2 regions of the Pseudodesulfovibrio thermohalotolerans genome follow, and region 1 is predicted to be linked to the other one. Evidence: predicted binding sites of a transcription regulator. Region 1 holds the regulator's gene; the other holds the start of a gene.
What was found. The regulator sigma-54, encoded in region 1, starts transcription at its own class of promoters, with help from an activator protein. The targets are predictions, from matches to a motif close to CTGGCACGGNNNNTGCTT.
Positions count from the first base shown of each region.

Region 2: fdhF (formate dehydrogenase subunit alpha) is a predicted target of sigma-54. The motif match lies at 4,451-4,468, and genes of this name have one in related genera.

Region 1 is NZ_CP120635.1:2,070,172-2,077,906, forward strand. Features, by position in the region: gene rapZ (RNase adapter RapZ) at 1-130, opposite strand, end outside; gene LF599_RS09840 (PTS sugar transporter subunit IIA) at 149-598, opposite strand; gene hpf (ribosome hibernation-promoting factor, HPF/YfiA family) at 601-1,140, opposite strand; gene rpoN (RNA polymerase factor sigma-54) at 1,177-2,586, opposite strand; gene lptB (LPS export ABC transporter ATP-binding protein) at 2,824-3,549, opposite strand; gene lptA (lipopolysaccharide transport periplasmic protein LptA) at 3,552-4,355, opposite strand; gene lptC (LPS export ABC transporter periplasmic protein LptC) at 4,396-5,013, opposite strand; gene LF599_RS09870 (KdsC family phosphatase) at 5,014-5,538, opposite strand; gene kdsA (3-deoxy-8-phosphooctulonate synthase) at 5,531-6,334, opposite strand; gene LF599_RS09880 (CTP synthase) at 6,338-7,735, opposite strand, start outside.
Region 2 is NZ_CP120635.1:595,202-602,936, reverse strand. Features, by position in the region: gene LF599_RS02785 (4Fe-4S dicluster domain-containing protein) at 1-380, opposite strand, end outside; gene LF599_RS02780 ([Fe-Fe] hydrogenase large subunit C-terminal domain-containing protein) at 381-1,772, opposite strand; gene LF599_RS02775 (4Fe-4S dicluster domain-containing protein) at 1,778-2,356, opposite strand; gene fdhF (formate dehydrogenase subunit alpha) at 2,341-4,440, opposite strand; gene LF599_RS02765 (YeiH family protein) at 4,857-5,936, shown strand; gene LF599_RS02760 (universal stress protein) at 6,127-6,564, shown strand; gene phnD (phosphate/phosphite/phosphonate ABC transporter substrate-binding protein) at 6,587-7,453, shown strand; gene LF599_RS02750 (HAMP domain-containing sensor histidine kinase) at 7,459-7,735, shown strand, end outside.

The sequences.
Region 1 (7,735 bases):
GCGACATTTCGGACGGCAGGCCGTCGATACAAAAGAAGCCGAGGTCTTCGAAAACCCGAAGAGCCGTACTCTTGCCGGAACCCGAGAGTCCGGTAACGATGACCACGGGAAAGGAATTGTTCGACGTCATCGGTGCACACCCATCGGTTTAGACGCTTTTGAGGAGAGTCCAGAGAGCCTCAGTATCTTCAGCCGTGAGGAAAGCCTTGCGGAATTCCTCGTCCTTGAGAAGACGGGATATCTGAGCCAGAACGCGCAGATGCATACCCGCCACCTGTTCCGGCGCGAGCACCAGGAAGAAAATGTTGCAGGGGCTGTGATCGAGCGCCTCGAACTCCACGCCTTTCAGGCTGCGGCCCACGACAACGATGACCTTCTCCAAGTCCTCAAGCTTGCCGTGCGGAATGGCGATGCCATCGCCGATCCCGGTGGATCCGAGTCTTTCTCGATCGAGAAGGACACGGACCGCCAGGTCCGTGTCCATCTCTGGATATTGTTCGCCCAAGGGGGCGACTAGTTCATGCAATACGTCCGACTTGTTCTCGGACTGCAATTCGGGAAGGATCAGCTCCTTCGCCAGATAATCACTGAGTTTCATGCTTAGTTACCGGGGTCGATCAGTCCGTAATCGCCGTTTTTTCTCTTGTATATGACGTTAACGCCTTCGGTCTCCGAATTGCGAAACACCAGGAACTCATTTTCAAGGGCATCCAACTGCATGGCGGCCTCGTCCACGGACATGGGCTTGGGCTCGTATGCGTCGGAGCCAACGATGGTTGGAGCTGCACCGCCGCCTTCCTCGAAGGACAGGTAGTTCATCTGCGCCATTTTATTGGGACGCGCCTGTCTGGGGCGGTTCTTCATCTTTTCCCGCATCTTGCGGAGCTGGGCTTCCAGCTTGTCCAGGACCATGTCGATGGTCGAATACATATCTTCAGAATCTTCGTAGGCCGAGATATGAATGCGATCCGAGTTCAGGATCACATCCGCCTTGTGGCGGAACTTGTCGACCAACAAATTGACCTGGAGATCTGCTTCCGCATCGGAAACGTATTTCGCTACCTTTTCAAAACGCTTTTCCGCGTACCCCTTGAGGTGATCGGAAGGCTCGAAATTCTTGAAAGTGAAGCTGATGTTCATACGCTGCCTCCTGGTTGCGTTTGCGGCAAGCAGAATCTAGAAATACTGCTTGCGTTTGGAAGAAGAAGGAATGCCCATGGCCGAGCGGTATTTGGCGACCGTGCGCCTGGCGATATTCACTTCCAGCTTTTCCTGGAGGATTTCGCCGATTCTCTCGTCACTGAGCGGTTTCTTCGTGTCTTCTTCCGAGATCATTTGCTTGATGAGCGCCTTGACGCTCTCCGAACCCACCTGGGAACCGTCATTGAGGTCCAGGGCCGAGTTGAAGAAGAACTTCAACTCGAAAATTCCATGAGGAGTCGAAACATACTTGCTGGTAGTGATCCGGCTCACGGTGGACTCGTGCATCTCTATATCCTCAGCCACCTCCTTGAGGATCAGGGGTTTGAGCTTTGTTACGCCTTCCTCGAAAAAGGCTCTTTGAAAACCGACAATACTTTCAACTACTTTATACAAGGTTCGCTGCCGCTGGTACAGACTTTTCATCAACCACGCGGCGGAGCGCATCTTTTCCTGAAAGTATTCCTTTTCCTTGTCGGCCGCCCCCTTCATGGAGTCCATGTAGAAGGTGTTCATCTGCAAACGGGGCATCCCATCTTCATTAAGAATGATGACAAAATCTTCCCCGTATTTGTAGACGAAGACATCAGGGCTGACATAGTGCGGCTCAGTGCTGGAAAAATTGGCGCCCGGCATGGGGTCCAGGGTCTGGAGAAGATCCAAATACTCCTTGAGCTCTTCCATGGAAATCTTGAACTTGCGGGCAAGGGGCTTGTAGCGGTTCTTTTCCAGATCTTCCAGATGGTCCTGCACGAGGGACACCAGGATCGGGTCGTCGTAATCAAGAACCTCCATCTGAACCAGAAGACACTCCTGCGGAGTGCGCGCGCCCACCCCGACGGGATCGAGATGCTGAATGCGAGTGAGTACGCTCTCAATCTCCTCCTCGGAAGCCTGAACCATGGCGGTCAACTCTTCCATGGAAGCCTGGAGATAGCCGTTGGAATCAAGATTGCCGAGGATGACATCACCAATCGCAAGCTCGCTTTCGCTGAAACTGGAAAGCCGCATCTGCCAATTGAGATGGCCTTCCAGGGACGGCTTGGAAGCCAACCGCGCCTCAAAGGAAACGCCCTCCTCAGGCACTTCCAGGTCGCGGGACAACGCCTGCTTGGAGGTGGAGGAAAATTCGCCGAGATAGTTCTCCCAATCCGCATTGCGGACCAGTTCCTCTTCGGCCTGAGACTCGGTCAGAACCTCGGACTTGTCCGATACCTCGGTTTCGGTTTCGGTCTCATCCAGGAAAGGATTCTCCAACAATTCCTGCTGCACCGTCTCCAACAGTTCAAGACGGGAGAGTTGCAGCAGCTTGATGGCCTGCTGCAACTGGGGCGTCATGACCAGTTGCTGTGAGAGCTTGAGCTGTTGTCGAAGTTCCAATCCCATGATTCGTCACTCGCTTAGGGTTGCGTTTATCGGCTGCCGGATAAAGAAATTTTTTTTGCTCGGCTTGCCATTTCTTTCGGTTGAACTATGCCACAACGAATTAAAGGATGCAACACCATTGTGATAACATCCTGTTTCTATTCGCAATCAATCGAATATATTATGGTATGAAAAAAGTGTACCAACCTTTGGGTACAGTGTAAATCGAGAAAGCTAAAAAAAGATGTGGGCGGTGAATCAGAGCCGGAAATCTTCGCCCAGATAAATCTGCCGGGCTCGGCTGGACTTCACGATATCGGTCGGAGCCCCTTCAAGAATGACCGTACCTTCGTAAACGAGATAGGCTCTGTCACAAATATTCAAAGTTTCCCGAACGTTGTGGTCGGAAATGAGAATACCGATCTCCATGGACTTGAGTACGGAGATGATTTCCTGGATGTCGATGACCGCGATGGGGTCGATACCCGCGAATGGCTCATCAAGAAGAATGAACTGCGGGTCGAGAATAAGCGCCCTGGCAATCTCCAGCCTGCGCCGCTCACCGCCGGACAAAAACATGGCCGCCTGATCCGCCAGCTTGGTGATGGTGAACATCTCAAGCAATTCATCCGCCCTCGCCCGCTGCTCCTTGGAAGTCATGGAGGTCTGTTCGAGAATGATCTCCAAATTCTGGCGCACGGTCAGCTTCTTGAAGATGGAGCTTTCCTGCGGCAGATAACTTACCCCAAGCCGGGCGCGTTCGTGCAGCGGTTTGTCCGTAAGCTCCTGCCCATCCAGGGTGACCACCCCGGTATTGGGCTGCACGATGCCCACAAGCATGTAGAACGTCGTGGTCTTTCCCGCGCCGTTCGGGCCAAGCAGGCCGACGACTTCCCGGGAGTTGAGCTCGATGTTGATGCCATGCACGACCTCTTTCTGGCCGTACCGCTTGGACAGGTTGGTTGCGCGCAGACCTTCGCCCATGGCTATTGCACCTTCATGTTGCCGGGGGTCATGAAGATGGCCTTGACGCGCTGCTCGCCGCCTATGACCTCCGACCGGTCGTCCTTGATATGGAAATTGATGACTTCGCCCGTCAGGGAATTGGGGCCGTCCTGCAACTTGGGATTCTGTTCCATCTTGAGAAGCTGCGGGCCGACCAGATAGGTCAGTCTGCCGCAGGTTCCCTCGGTGTTGCCCTTCTTGGCTCGAACACTGCCCTCGGCAACGATTCGCTCAACGCTGTCGGCCGAGAATTTCCTCTGTCCGTCAGCCAAAAGGTAGGCCGAAAGTTTGTCGGCCCAAAGGGTCAGTTCGCCGTGGACCGCGACAACGTTGCCTTCGAAGGAAATGACCTTGCCCGCCTCGTCATAGGTCATGCGGTCGGAGGTGATCTTTACCGGCGCACGGCTCGGATCGACACTCACCGGAACGGATGCGGGCGGCGGAGTCTCGGCCACGGGCGCCTTGACCTCGCCTTCGCCGGAATCCTGTTGCGGAGCGGCGGCCGGCGTGGGTTCGGCCTTCTTCACCTGTACTGTTTTGAAATATTTGGCGTTGGCATACCCGATGGCTTTGGACAGGTCGCGTTCCTTTTCATCGAGTTCGAATACTGCCACCCAGCCGTTTTGCGGAAAGTCGGTCCTCACCCGCTGCCCTTTGGTCAGCGTGACCACATGAGCCGAGCCCGGAGCGGGTTCCTTGCGAACGTTGAGGTTGACCGTAGCCTCGGACACCTCGCCCCAGTCCTGGGCCATCGCCCCGGCCGGAATCAGGAGCACAACCAGCATCAGCAAAATAACCGTTTGGCGAACCGTATTCAGCAACGTCTTATTCCTTGTCGTCTTGCAAAGGACTTCCAACCAGTCCCTCGGGGGCCAGCAACGCTTCCACGCCACCTGCGGCCACCAGTTGTCTCGTGACAAGATCGATCTCCAGGGCCTTGGCCTGGACGATCATGTCGGAACGGCGCAACGAGACGCCGCCTTTGAGGTACACCTTACCTATCGCCCCCACATAATCAAGCTGCTGGGCATCCAAGGCCAAATCGCCGAAGCGGCCGCTGACCCTGTCGTACAGTGTGAGGTTGTCATTCTCCTGATCCACCTCGCCACGCTCCGACTGCACATAGACCTCTTGGCGGTCATCGCCGAAAAACGCGGTGAGCTGCGGGAAATTCACGGCAATGATACCGAGTTCCTGATTGTACTTCGCGCTTTTGGCCAGGAGCTTCCAATTCAGACTTCCCTGCTTGCCCTGCACCAATTCGATGTCCTCAGCCGAAATATCGGCGTCGGCGAACATGGCCTCACGGGATATGGGGGCGCGCTCAACGTCTTCCTTCGGCTCCAGAATAGGATCGGAAAGAAAGAGTTCGTTGACGCCCACGCCTAAAAGCAGCCCCAAAGCGAATATGACGAGAAGAATCAGAGCCGGACGGCCTTTCATCTAGTCCACCCAGTAATTGAGGGCTTTTTCCTTGAGGCCCCGGGCTTCAATGATGAAGGTGACAGCCTCGCGAACCGCGCCCTCCCCGCCTTTGCGGGTGGACATCCAGTCGGCGGCCTCGGCCACCTCGGGCACGGCGTTGGGCACGCAAAGGGCCAGCCCCGCGCGTTTCATAACGGCCAAATCAATCCAATCGTCGCCCATGAAGGCGGCCTCGCTCGGATCGACCCCGGCTTTTTCACATATTTCCTCAAACAGAGGGAGTTTGTGGTGGTGGCCTGCGTAGTAGAACTTGATGCCCAGTTCCCGGACGCGATTCTCCACGGGGGCCTGGTTCAACCCGGTGATGACCCCGATCTCAAGGCCGACGGCCTGGGCCATCTTGATGCCGAGACCGTCCTGCACGTTAAATCGTTTCATAAGCAGGCCATCTTCGCCATAGTAAAGGCCGCCGTCGGTGAGCACGCCGTCAACGTCGAGCACCAGCAGCCTGATCTTCCGCGCGAGCGCGGTCGCGTCAGCCACGATTGATCTCCCACAAGGCCAAAAGTCTTTTCAGAAGGCTTTCCACCTCGGCAAGCGGCAGGCTGTTGGGACCATCGCACAACGCCTTGTCCGGGGCTGGATGAACTTCCATGAACACGCCATCCGCACCCGCGGCAACGGCAGCCGAGGCCAGAACGGACACATATTCCCGCTGTCCGCCCGATGCGCCACCCAATCCGCCGGGAAGCTGCACCGAATGGGTGGCGTCCATGACGACAGGAACGCCGAACGCCTTCATCTGCGGAATGGAGCGCATGTCCACGACCAGATTGTTGTAGCCGTACGTGGACCCCCGTTCGGTCAGCCAGACCTTGTCGTTGCCGACGGAACGGATTTTGTCCACCACGTTTCGCATGTCCCAAGGGGCCAGGAACTGCCCTTTCTTGACATTGACCACCCTGCCCGTTTCGGCTGCGGCCACCAGCAAATCGGTCTGGCGGCACAGGAACGCCGGGATCTGCAGGACGTCCGCCACCTCGGCCACAGGCGCGGCCTGCTCGGGATGGTGGATGTCCGTGACCACGGGCAACCCCGTGGTCCGCTTCACCTCGGCCAAGATGTCCAGCCCCTTCTCCAGACCGGGGCCGCGAAAACTGGTTACCGAGGTCCGGTTGGCCTTGTCGAAGGAACTCTTGTAGACAATGGGAATATCCAGCTTCGAAGCCAGTCCGGCGAGCACGTCGGCCGTTTCGAGGGCGATTTCCCTGCTCTCAATGGCGCAGGGTCCGGCCAGAATGAACGGGCCGGACCTGCTGACTTGATAAAGATCCGCCATAAACTACTTCTTGGCCTTCTCGTCCTTGGCCGCCTTGATGAATTCCCGGAACAGCGGATGCGGCTTCATGGGATTGGACTTGAACTCCGGGTGGAACTGACAACCCAGGAACCACGGATGGTTGGGCAGTTCCACGATCTCCACCAGGGACTCGTCGGGAGCCGTGCCGGACAGGACCATGCCGTTCTCCTCGAACTGCGCGATGTACTTGTTGTTGTACTCGAAACGATGGCGGTGGCGCTCATCGATGTTCACGGTCTTGTAAGCCTCGTAGGCCTTGGTGTCCTTCTTGAGCTTACAGGGGTAGGAGCCCAGACGCATGGTGCCGCCCTTCTCGGATTCCTCGCAGCGGGTCTCGGTCTTCTTGGTCCGGAAGTCGTACCACTCCTTCATTAAGTAGATGATATTATGCGGGGTGGCCTTGTCGAACTCTTCGGAGTTGGCGCCTTCCAGTCCAATGACGTTGCGGGCGAACTCGATGCAGGCGCACTGCATACCCAAGCAAATGCCGAAGAAGGGAATCTTGTTCTCGCGGGCGTGCTTGATGGACAGAATCTTGCCCTCGATGCCGCGCGAACCAAAGCCGCCGGGCACCAGAATGCCGTCCAGTCCCTTGAGTTTCTTCTCGACGTTGGCAGGAGTGACCTTCTCGGAGTTGACGTACTCCAATTCCACCTTGACCTCATTGGCCACACCACCGTGAATCAGCGCCTCGTGCAGGCTCTTGTAGGCCTCGGTCAGGTCGACGTATTTGCCGACAATACCGATTTTAACCGCCCCCTTGGGGTTGGAAAGAGTCTCGTTGAGTTTCTCCCACGGGCCCAGCTCGGCGTTCTTGGCGGGCAGCTTCAGCAGGATCGCGATCTTCTGATCCACGCCTTCATCATAAAGCTTCAGCGGCACCTTGTAGATGGAATCCACGTCCACGCAGGTAAAGACGGCGTCCTGGTCCACGTCGCAGAACAAGGCGATCTTCTTCTTGAGATCGTCGGCAAGATCCACCTCGGAACGACAGATAATGATGTCGGGCTGGATACCCACGCTCCGCAATTCCTTCACGGAGTGCTGGGTGGGCTTGGTCTTCAGCTCACCGGCGGCCTTGATGTACGGCACGAGAGTGAGGTGAATGAAAAGAACGTTTTCCTTGCCCAAGTCGTTTTTGAGCTGACGAATGGCCTCCAGAAACGGCTGTCCCTCGATGTCGCCCACGGTGCCGCCGATCTCGATCAGAGCCACGTCCTCGCCGTTGGGCAGGTTGATGACCGCCTCCTTGATGGCGTCGGTGATGTGCGGGATGACCTGCACTGTGCCGCCCAGGTAGTCGCCACGGCGTTCCTTCTGGATAACGGAGTTGTAGATGGAGCCGGAGGTGTAGTTATTCTGCTGGGTCAGGGCCGTGCC
Region 2 (7,735 bases), 1.5 Mb from region 1:
TCTTCGCACAGGTCGCACTTGTACGCCAGCAGCCTGTCAGGCTTTCCGGGAAGGCGTCCCACCTGTATGGCTCCAACGGGGCAGGCGGCCATGCACGCCTTGCAGCCGAAGCAGCGGCTCTCGTCCACCCGCACGACCTCGCCGTCGTGGCTGATCGCCCCGGCCGGGCACACGGACACGCACGGGGCGTCCTCGCACTGGCGGCACTGGATGGGCGCGGTGACCTCGGCCTCGTGGACCACGGTGATGCGCGGCGCGAACGGCATCTGCCGCCTGGTGACCCGGCCCGTGTAGTCGCCCAGGTGGGCCTTGACGCAAGCTATTTCGCAGGCGCGGCAGCCGATGCAGCGCGAGGGATCGGACAATACGAAAGTATGCATTTACTCATGCCTCCCCGCTTCTTTTCCGTAATGGGTATGAAGCAGCTTGTGGGAGCGTTCTCCCAACGGTTTCTGAAGAAAATTCTCATACAGCGCCTTGACGGCCGGATTCCGATGCGCGGCCCTGACCGGCAGCTCCCGATCGTGGTCGTGCAGCCCCTTGCGGCGGCGCGCGACGGCATCGGCCACGTCAACGCCCGGAAGCAGCTTGGGCTGGCCTCCGCCCGCCACGCAGCCACCCTCGCAGCACATGACCTCCACGAATTCGAAATCGGCGTTGCCCGACCGGACGGCCTCCAGAACAGGCGCGACATGGGCCAGGCCGGACACGATCACGCCCCGGACCGTCTTGCCCGCGACTTCCACCGAGGCGCGGAACACGCCCGGCTCCTCCTCGCTCTCGACAAAAGCCACGCCGCTCTCGTCCACATCCTTGCCGGACGTCACCGCAATGGCGGTGCGCAACGCGGCCTCCATCACCCCGCCGGACGCGCCGAAGATGGTCCCGGCCCCGGAATAAAGCCCCAGAGGGGCGTCGAACTCCTCCTCCGGGAGACTGTCCAGGTCGATGCCCTTCTCCTTGAGCATGGCGGCCAGCTCGGTCACGGTCAGCACCGCGTCCACATTGGCGAACCCGTCGTTTTGCATCTCGGGCCGCTCGGCCTCGCCCTTCTTGGCCGTGCAGGGCATGACCGCGACGCTGGCGATCTCCCCGGCGGTCTTCCCGACCTGGTCCGCCCCGTAGCTCTTGAACAGCGCGCCCGCCATCTGCTGCGGAGACTTGCAGGAGGAGAGATGCGGAATCAGGTCCGGCCACGCGGTCTCCACGTGGCGCACCCAACCCGGACAACAGGAGGTGAACATGGGCAGGGTTCCGCCGGACTCCATGCGCTGAAGCAGTTCCGAAGACTCTTCCATGACGGTCACGTCGGCCGCGAAAATCGTGTCATAGACATAGTCAAAGCCCAGCCTGCGCAGAGAGGCGGCGAGCTTGCCCGGCGAGAGGGTACCGGGCGCCTTGCCGAACTCCTCGGCAATGGAGACCCGCACGGCCGGAGCGCACTGGACCATGGTGGTCTTCTCGGGATCGGTCAGCATCCCCGCGACCTTTTTCCTGTCGATCCGAAAATTGGCGGCGAACAGGGGGGCGGTGTCGTCTTCGGCCAACCCCCGTTTGCGCAACATCTCCGGCAGCAGCTCCGCCCCGTCGTCAAAGGGCGACATGAAGGCCGCGCACGTAAGCACGCATTGGCCGCAAAGCACGCAACGGGACGCGTCAATGGTCTGGGGCTCGTTGCGGCGGCCGACAATGGCGTCGACCGGGCAGACGTCGGCGCACCTGCGGCAGCCGGTACACAACATCGGATCTATGGAAACAACCTGGGTAGACATGAACCTTACACCTCCTCGTAGGTCCGGCTCAAAGCCAATGCGGCTTCAAAATTGCGGCGTCGTTTGACCTCGATGGGGTCCACCAGGGTCAGCGCCTTTTCCGGGCAGGCGTCGACGCAGGCCGGACCGCCCTCGCGCCCCCGGCAGAGATCACACTTGCTGGCCAGACTGGCGGGTTCGTATCGAACGCCTCCCGGAGCCGAAGGATCGACCACCCGACGCATGGCGGGTTTGCCGCGTTTCCAGACCTGGGCCATCTCCATGGCTCCCACCGGGCAGACCGCCAGGCAGGTCTTGCAACCCACGCAACGATCCTCCTCCACCTGCACGCCCTCGGTGGTGTGTATGATGGCGTTGTTCGGGCAGACCTCGGCGCAGGGCGCGTCCTCGCAATGCCGGCAGCCGATGGGGACGCGGACGTTGTTCACGCTGGTCAGGTACAGACGGGGAGACAGGGGAACCTGGAGGCTCCCCACAGACACTCCGCCACGCTGATGCGCGGCAGAGCAGGCAAGTTCACAGACGCGGCAGCCTATGCACTTGGAGGCCGACACAAGGATAAAGGGGCTCAGGCGAGCGTGCATGGTATGGATTCCTCTTTCAATATCGGAGTCGCTTCCGGAGCGTTGTCGATAGCTTTTCGTATGGTCACGGCGCAGATCTTGAGCTGCGGCGTATCGGTTACGGGGTCGGCGGCCGAGGTGGTCAGGATGTTGGCCGGGGATTCGGAGAAATGGAAGGTCATGAAGACCAGCCCCCTGCGGACCCGGCTCGTGATCCAGGCCTTGCCCCGGGCCTTGCCCCGACGGGAAGCAACCTCGACGATATCGCCGTCGGCGATGCCGTATCGTGCGGCGTCGTCGGGATGAATTTCCACCAACTCTTCGGGCCACGTCCCTTCCAGGCCGAAACAACGCCTGGTCATGGTCGCGGTGTGGTAATGGGCGACGACCCGGCCGGTGGTCAGTATCAGCGGATAGTCCGCGTCCACGGGCTCGGCTGGCTCGATGTGGGGGAGCGGGACGAACTTGCCCGGCCCGCGCATACACCGTCCCACATGCAGGATCGGCGTTCCCGGATGATGCTCGTCCGGGCAGGGCCATTGGATGCCTCCGGCCTCCAGCCGCTCGTAGGTTATCCCGGCATGAGTGGGCGTGAGCGAACGCATTTCGTCGAACACGTCCCCTGCCCCGGCATACCGCTCGGGCCTGCCCAGCCGCGCCAGGAGTTCCGCCAGGATTTCCCAGTCCGGGCGGCTGTCCCCCACGGGCGGAACGGCCCGGCGCACCCGCTGGACCCGCCTCTCGGTGCTGGTGAATGTCCCGTCCTTTTCCGCGAAGCTCGCGCCGGGCAGCACCACGTCGGCAAGCTCCGCCGTCTCGGTCAAAAAGAGGTCCTGAACCACCAGGAAATCCACATGGCGCAGGCAGTGCTCGACATGGGTGATGTCGGGGTCGCTGCGCATGGGGTTCTCACCGAAAATGAACAGCCCTTTCAGCCGGTCTTCCCCGATGGCATTGAACATCCGGGGAATGGTCAGGCCGGGCGTCGCGGGGATTTCGACTCCCCAGGCCTTTTCAAAATCTGACCGCACGGCGTCGTCCGACACGTTGCGGTAGCCGGTCAGCACGTTGGGCAACGCCCCCATGTCGCAGGACCCCTGCACGTTATTCTGGCCGCGCAACGGGTTCACGCCGGTCTTGGGGCGGCCGACGTTGCCGGTCAGCAACGCCAGGTTGGAGACCGCCAGGACGTTATTGGTGCCGAAGATGAACTGGGTGACGCCCATGGTGTAATAAAACGTCGTGTTCAGAGACGTGCCGATGCACCGGGCGGCCTCGCGGATGTCGTCCTCGGGTATTTCCGTGATGGCGGAAACGGTTTTGAGATCGAACTCGGCCAGCTTCTCGCGGAAATCGTCGAAACCTTCGGTAGCCGCCGCAACCGCGTCCACGTCGGCAAGGCCCAAATTAAGAATCTCCGCCGCGATGCCCGAAAGAAGCGCGGTGTCGGTTCCGGGGCGCAGCCGAAGCCAGACGTCGGCCTGCCGGGCGAGATCGATCCGGCGCGGATCGATAACCACCAGCCTGGCCCCGTTGCGCTTGGCCTCCATCATGCCCAGCCCGATCACCGGATGACAGGCCGTGGTGTTGGAGCCGACCACGCAAACGCAGTCCCCCTCGCCCATGTCCCAGAGCTCCCGAATGGAGTTGGTCATGGAGCCGCTTCCAAGCGATGTGGCCAGACCGGCCACCGTGGGAGCGTGTCAGAGACGGGCGCAGTGGTCGACATTGTTGGAGCCGAGCCCTGCGCGGAATAGTTTCTGGAAAAGATAGTTCTCCTCGTTGGTGCACCGGGCGCTGCTGAAACCGCCCACGGCTTGCGGGCCGAACTCGGCCGCGATGCCGCCAAGCCGCTCCGCGACCAGGCCGAGTGCCTCGTCCCAGGAAGCGGGAACCAATTCGCCGTCCCGGCGGATCAGCGGAGTAGTCAGACGGTCGGGATGGTGAACGAAGTCGTATCCGTACCGTCCCTTGGAACAGAGAGCGCCCTGGTTGACCGACGGTTCCGGTCCGGCCGAGACGCTTACGATGCGATCGCCGTCCACGTTCAGGGACAGGGCGCAGCCGACGCCGCAATATGGGCAAGTGGTGGAGATATGTTGCATGGCCCCCCTTAAGCACGGGGCGTGCCAACAAAACGAGCCTGCGCGTCAAAAAAAATAACCTGTAATCCCAGCACACTGACTGATTCGAAAAAATGCACCCCCTAGCCGGTTGCACGAAATTGCGCGCAATTACGTCTGCAAAAAAATAAAATTGCGCGCAATTAATCGTACCCCGATTGCACTCCAGTTGGTCGCGAATCGCATACCCCCGACAGCCGGATTTCCCCTTCCCGGCCGGAAAAACCGTTACCAGGACGGAACACAGAGAACAGCCCATGTTTCCGATCGGGAACACTTCAGCTAGGCCGGGGACTTCCGAGAAACACACAAGTACATCTATTTCAGTCTGTTAGGAAAGCAGACTCCGCTGGCACACATGTTGCCTTTATGAAAGCATCATTTCGCAGGGAGGACTTATGACTATCGATTCAAGGACAATGGACGGGACCGACGTCCAAAAGGCATTCATCAACGAGGTGTTGGAGAGCCTTCCGGGCATTCTGCTCGTCATCTCGGTGGCGGTATTCGCCCATTTCGCCGCGCCGCTTCTGCTGCGGTTCGAATTTTTCAAAACGTACCTGACCATCAAGGACTTCATCCTGGCCATTCTTGTGGGCATCGCCATCCGCAACACCGTGGGCGTGCCCGGGATGTTGCAGCCCGGATTGCGCTTCTCCACCATTCTGACCAAGACCGGCATCGTCGTCATGGGCGCAAAGTATTCCCTGGCGGGCCTGGTCACGGTGGGCGGGCAGGCCCTCGGCCTGATCTTCGCCTTCCTGTTCGGCTCGGCCATTCTGCTCATGTGGATCGGCAAGAAGCTGAACGTGTCCCCCTCGCTCAGCGCATGTCTGGCCGCAGGCCTGTCCGTGTGCGGCGTTTCCGCGACCATCGCCGTGTCGCCCGCCGTCAACGCGAAGAAGGAGGAGATGGCCTACTCCATCGCCGTGGTCCTCATGTTCGGCCTGCTCGCCCTGGTGGTCTTTCCGCCCCTGGGCCGGATGCTGGAACTCAGCGACGCCCAGTACGGCGCGTTTGCGGGCGTGGGCATCATCAACTCCGCCCAAGTCCTCGCCGCCGGTTTCGGCTTCAGCGACGGAGCGGGCGTGGTCGCGGGTGTGTACAACATCGGCCGCGTCCTGTTCCTGCCCTTCGTGGTCCTGATGCTGACCATCTTGGCGTGCCAGCGCGAAACCACCACCTCGCGCGAATCCATCAACAAGTGGCAGATCATCGTCTCCAAGTTCCCGGTGTTCGTGCTCGGCTTCCTCGCCATCGTGCTCATGAACACCGCCGGAATGATCTCCGCCCCGGCCGCAAAGACGGCCAAGGTGTTCATGGAATGGGCGTTTCTCCTCGGCTTCGCCAGCATCGGCCTGACCACCCGCCTGTCAGACCTCAAGGCCGCGGGCCTGACCGGAATCGTCGTAGGCTTCACCGTGGCGTCGCTCAAGGCGGGCCTCGCGCTGATCGCCGTGCTGTATTTCATCAACTAACCACAAAAGGACGTACACCATGACCAAGTACATCAAGCGACTTTCCTCCAGCCGCAAGCAGGACCTGATGGTTTGCCTTCTCGGGATCGGGCTTGTGTTAATCGCCATCGCGATCAACGGCTGAGGCAACACGGATCGCCGGGACCGCGCCGTTGTCGGCGCGGTCCCGGACTCATCATCGGAGGCACACATGGACAGCATCCTTCTCGCAACGACCGGCGAAGCCCACTGCATGCGCGCGGAAGACTACGCCCTCAAATACTGCGCGCTCAACAGGACCTCCCTGGACATCATCCACGTCGTCGAGGACAACCTTTCCCACTACGGAATGATCGATTCCCTGGCCACCGAGGGAGACCGGCGGGACTTCATCGCCTACTCGCAGAAGGTGGAACGGCCCGAAGTCGAACGCCGCCTGGCCCGGATCACGGGAAAGGCCGAATCCATGAACATCAATTATCGGCTGTACATCGAGTGGAAGTCTCCCTTATATTGCATCCTCAAGCACATCCGGCACGTCAAGTCGCAACTTCTGGTGGTGGGAGGCAGGAAACGGAGGCACAACCCCTTCAGCCTGGTCCGCTGCCTGAGCCGAAAGGCGTCCTGCGAAGTCATGCAGGTGCTCTGACGGCAACGGGACAAAGGGAGCAATGTCCGGCATCATACGATTCCTCATACTCATTCTGGCGGTCCTGTCCGCCCCGGCCCTCGCCGCGCAGACGCCCCAGCCCCCGCTCAGGCTGGGCGTCATCACACTCAACCATCCGTTGATGATGTACCGGCAGTACCTGCCGTTCACCGACTACATCACCGGACTGAGCGGCATCCCCGTCGAGCTGGAGCTGGCCAAGGATTACGCGTCCATCATCGCCGACCTCCTGAACGGCAAAATCGACATCGCCATCCTCGGCGGGCTTTCCTATGTTGAAGCCAGAGAATCTTCGGCCGACGTCACGCCCCTGTGCGCGGTACTCTCCAGGGACCACACGCCAACGAGCCGAACCGTCATCTTCACCGTCAAGGGCAGGAGCGACCTCAACGTCCTCGCCGATCTCAAGGGAAAATCCTTCGCCTTCGCCTCGCTCCACTCCACGGCGGGCTACCTGCATCCCCTCTGCCATCTCGGGAATCGCGGCATCGCCAAGCAGGACTTCGGGGAAACGAAGAACCTGCGCACCCACGACGCGGTAATCCGGTCGGTGCTTCGCGGCGCATACGACGCCGGGGCCGTCTCGGAATCCACATTCCGCGAGTTCGCCGGGGATGGACTCAAGGTCCTGGCCGTGACCGAGCCTCACCCGGGATTCGTATTGGCCGCCCGCCGGGGGAACATCCCCGAAATCGACCGTCTGAAACGCACCCTGCTCGACATGGACTACGCCTCCCCGGACATCCGGGCGCGGTCCGCCAAATGGAGCCCCCTGCTCCGAAACGGCTTCGCGCCTGTCTCGGACGCCGACTACGACCCGATCCGCGAGATGCGGAACTGCGCGGCCCGGTTCGGGTACCGGAGGTAGCCGCCATGTATACTCCCGGGCTGCGGTTCAGGTTCATCGGCATTGTGCTGCTGTGCATCATCGGCGCGATCACCACCACCGCGCACTACATGCTCAAGGACGAGCAGACCCTGCTCGTGAACAGGGCGAGACAACAGGCCATGTCCCTGGCCAGGGCGTCGGCCATTCTCTTCACCAACACGTTCATCTTCGAAGAGCTCGACATGCTCGACGAGAACGACATGGTCGACTACATTTCCTATTACGTGGACGACGTCATGCGGACCGACCCCCGCATCCTGG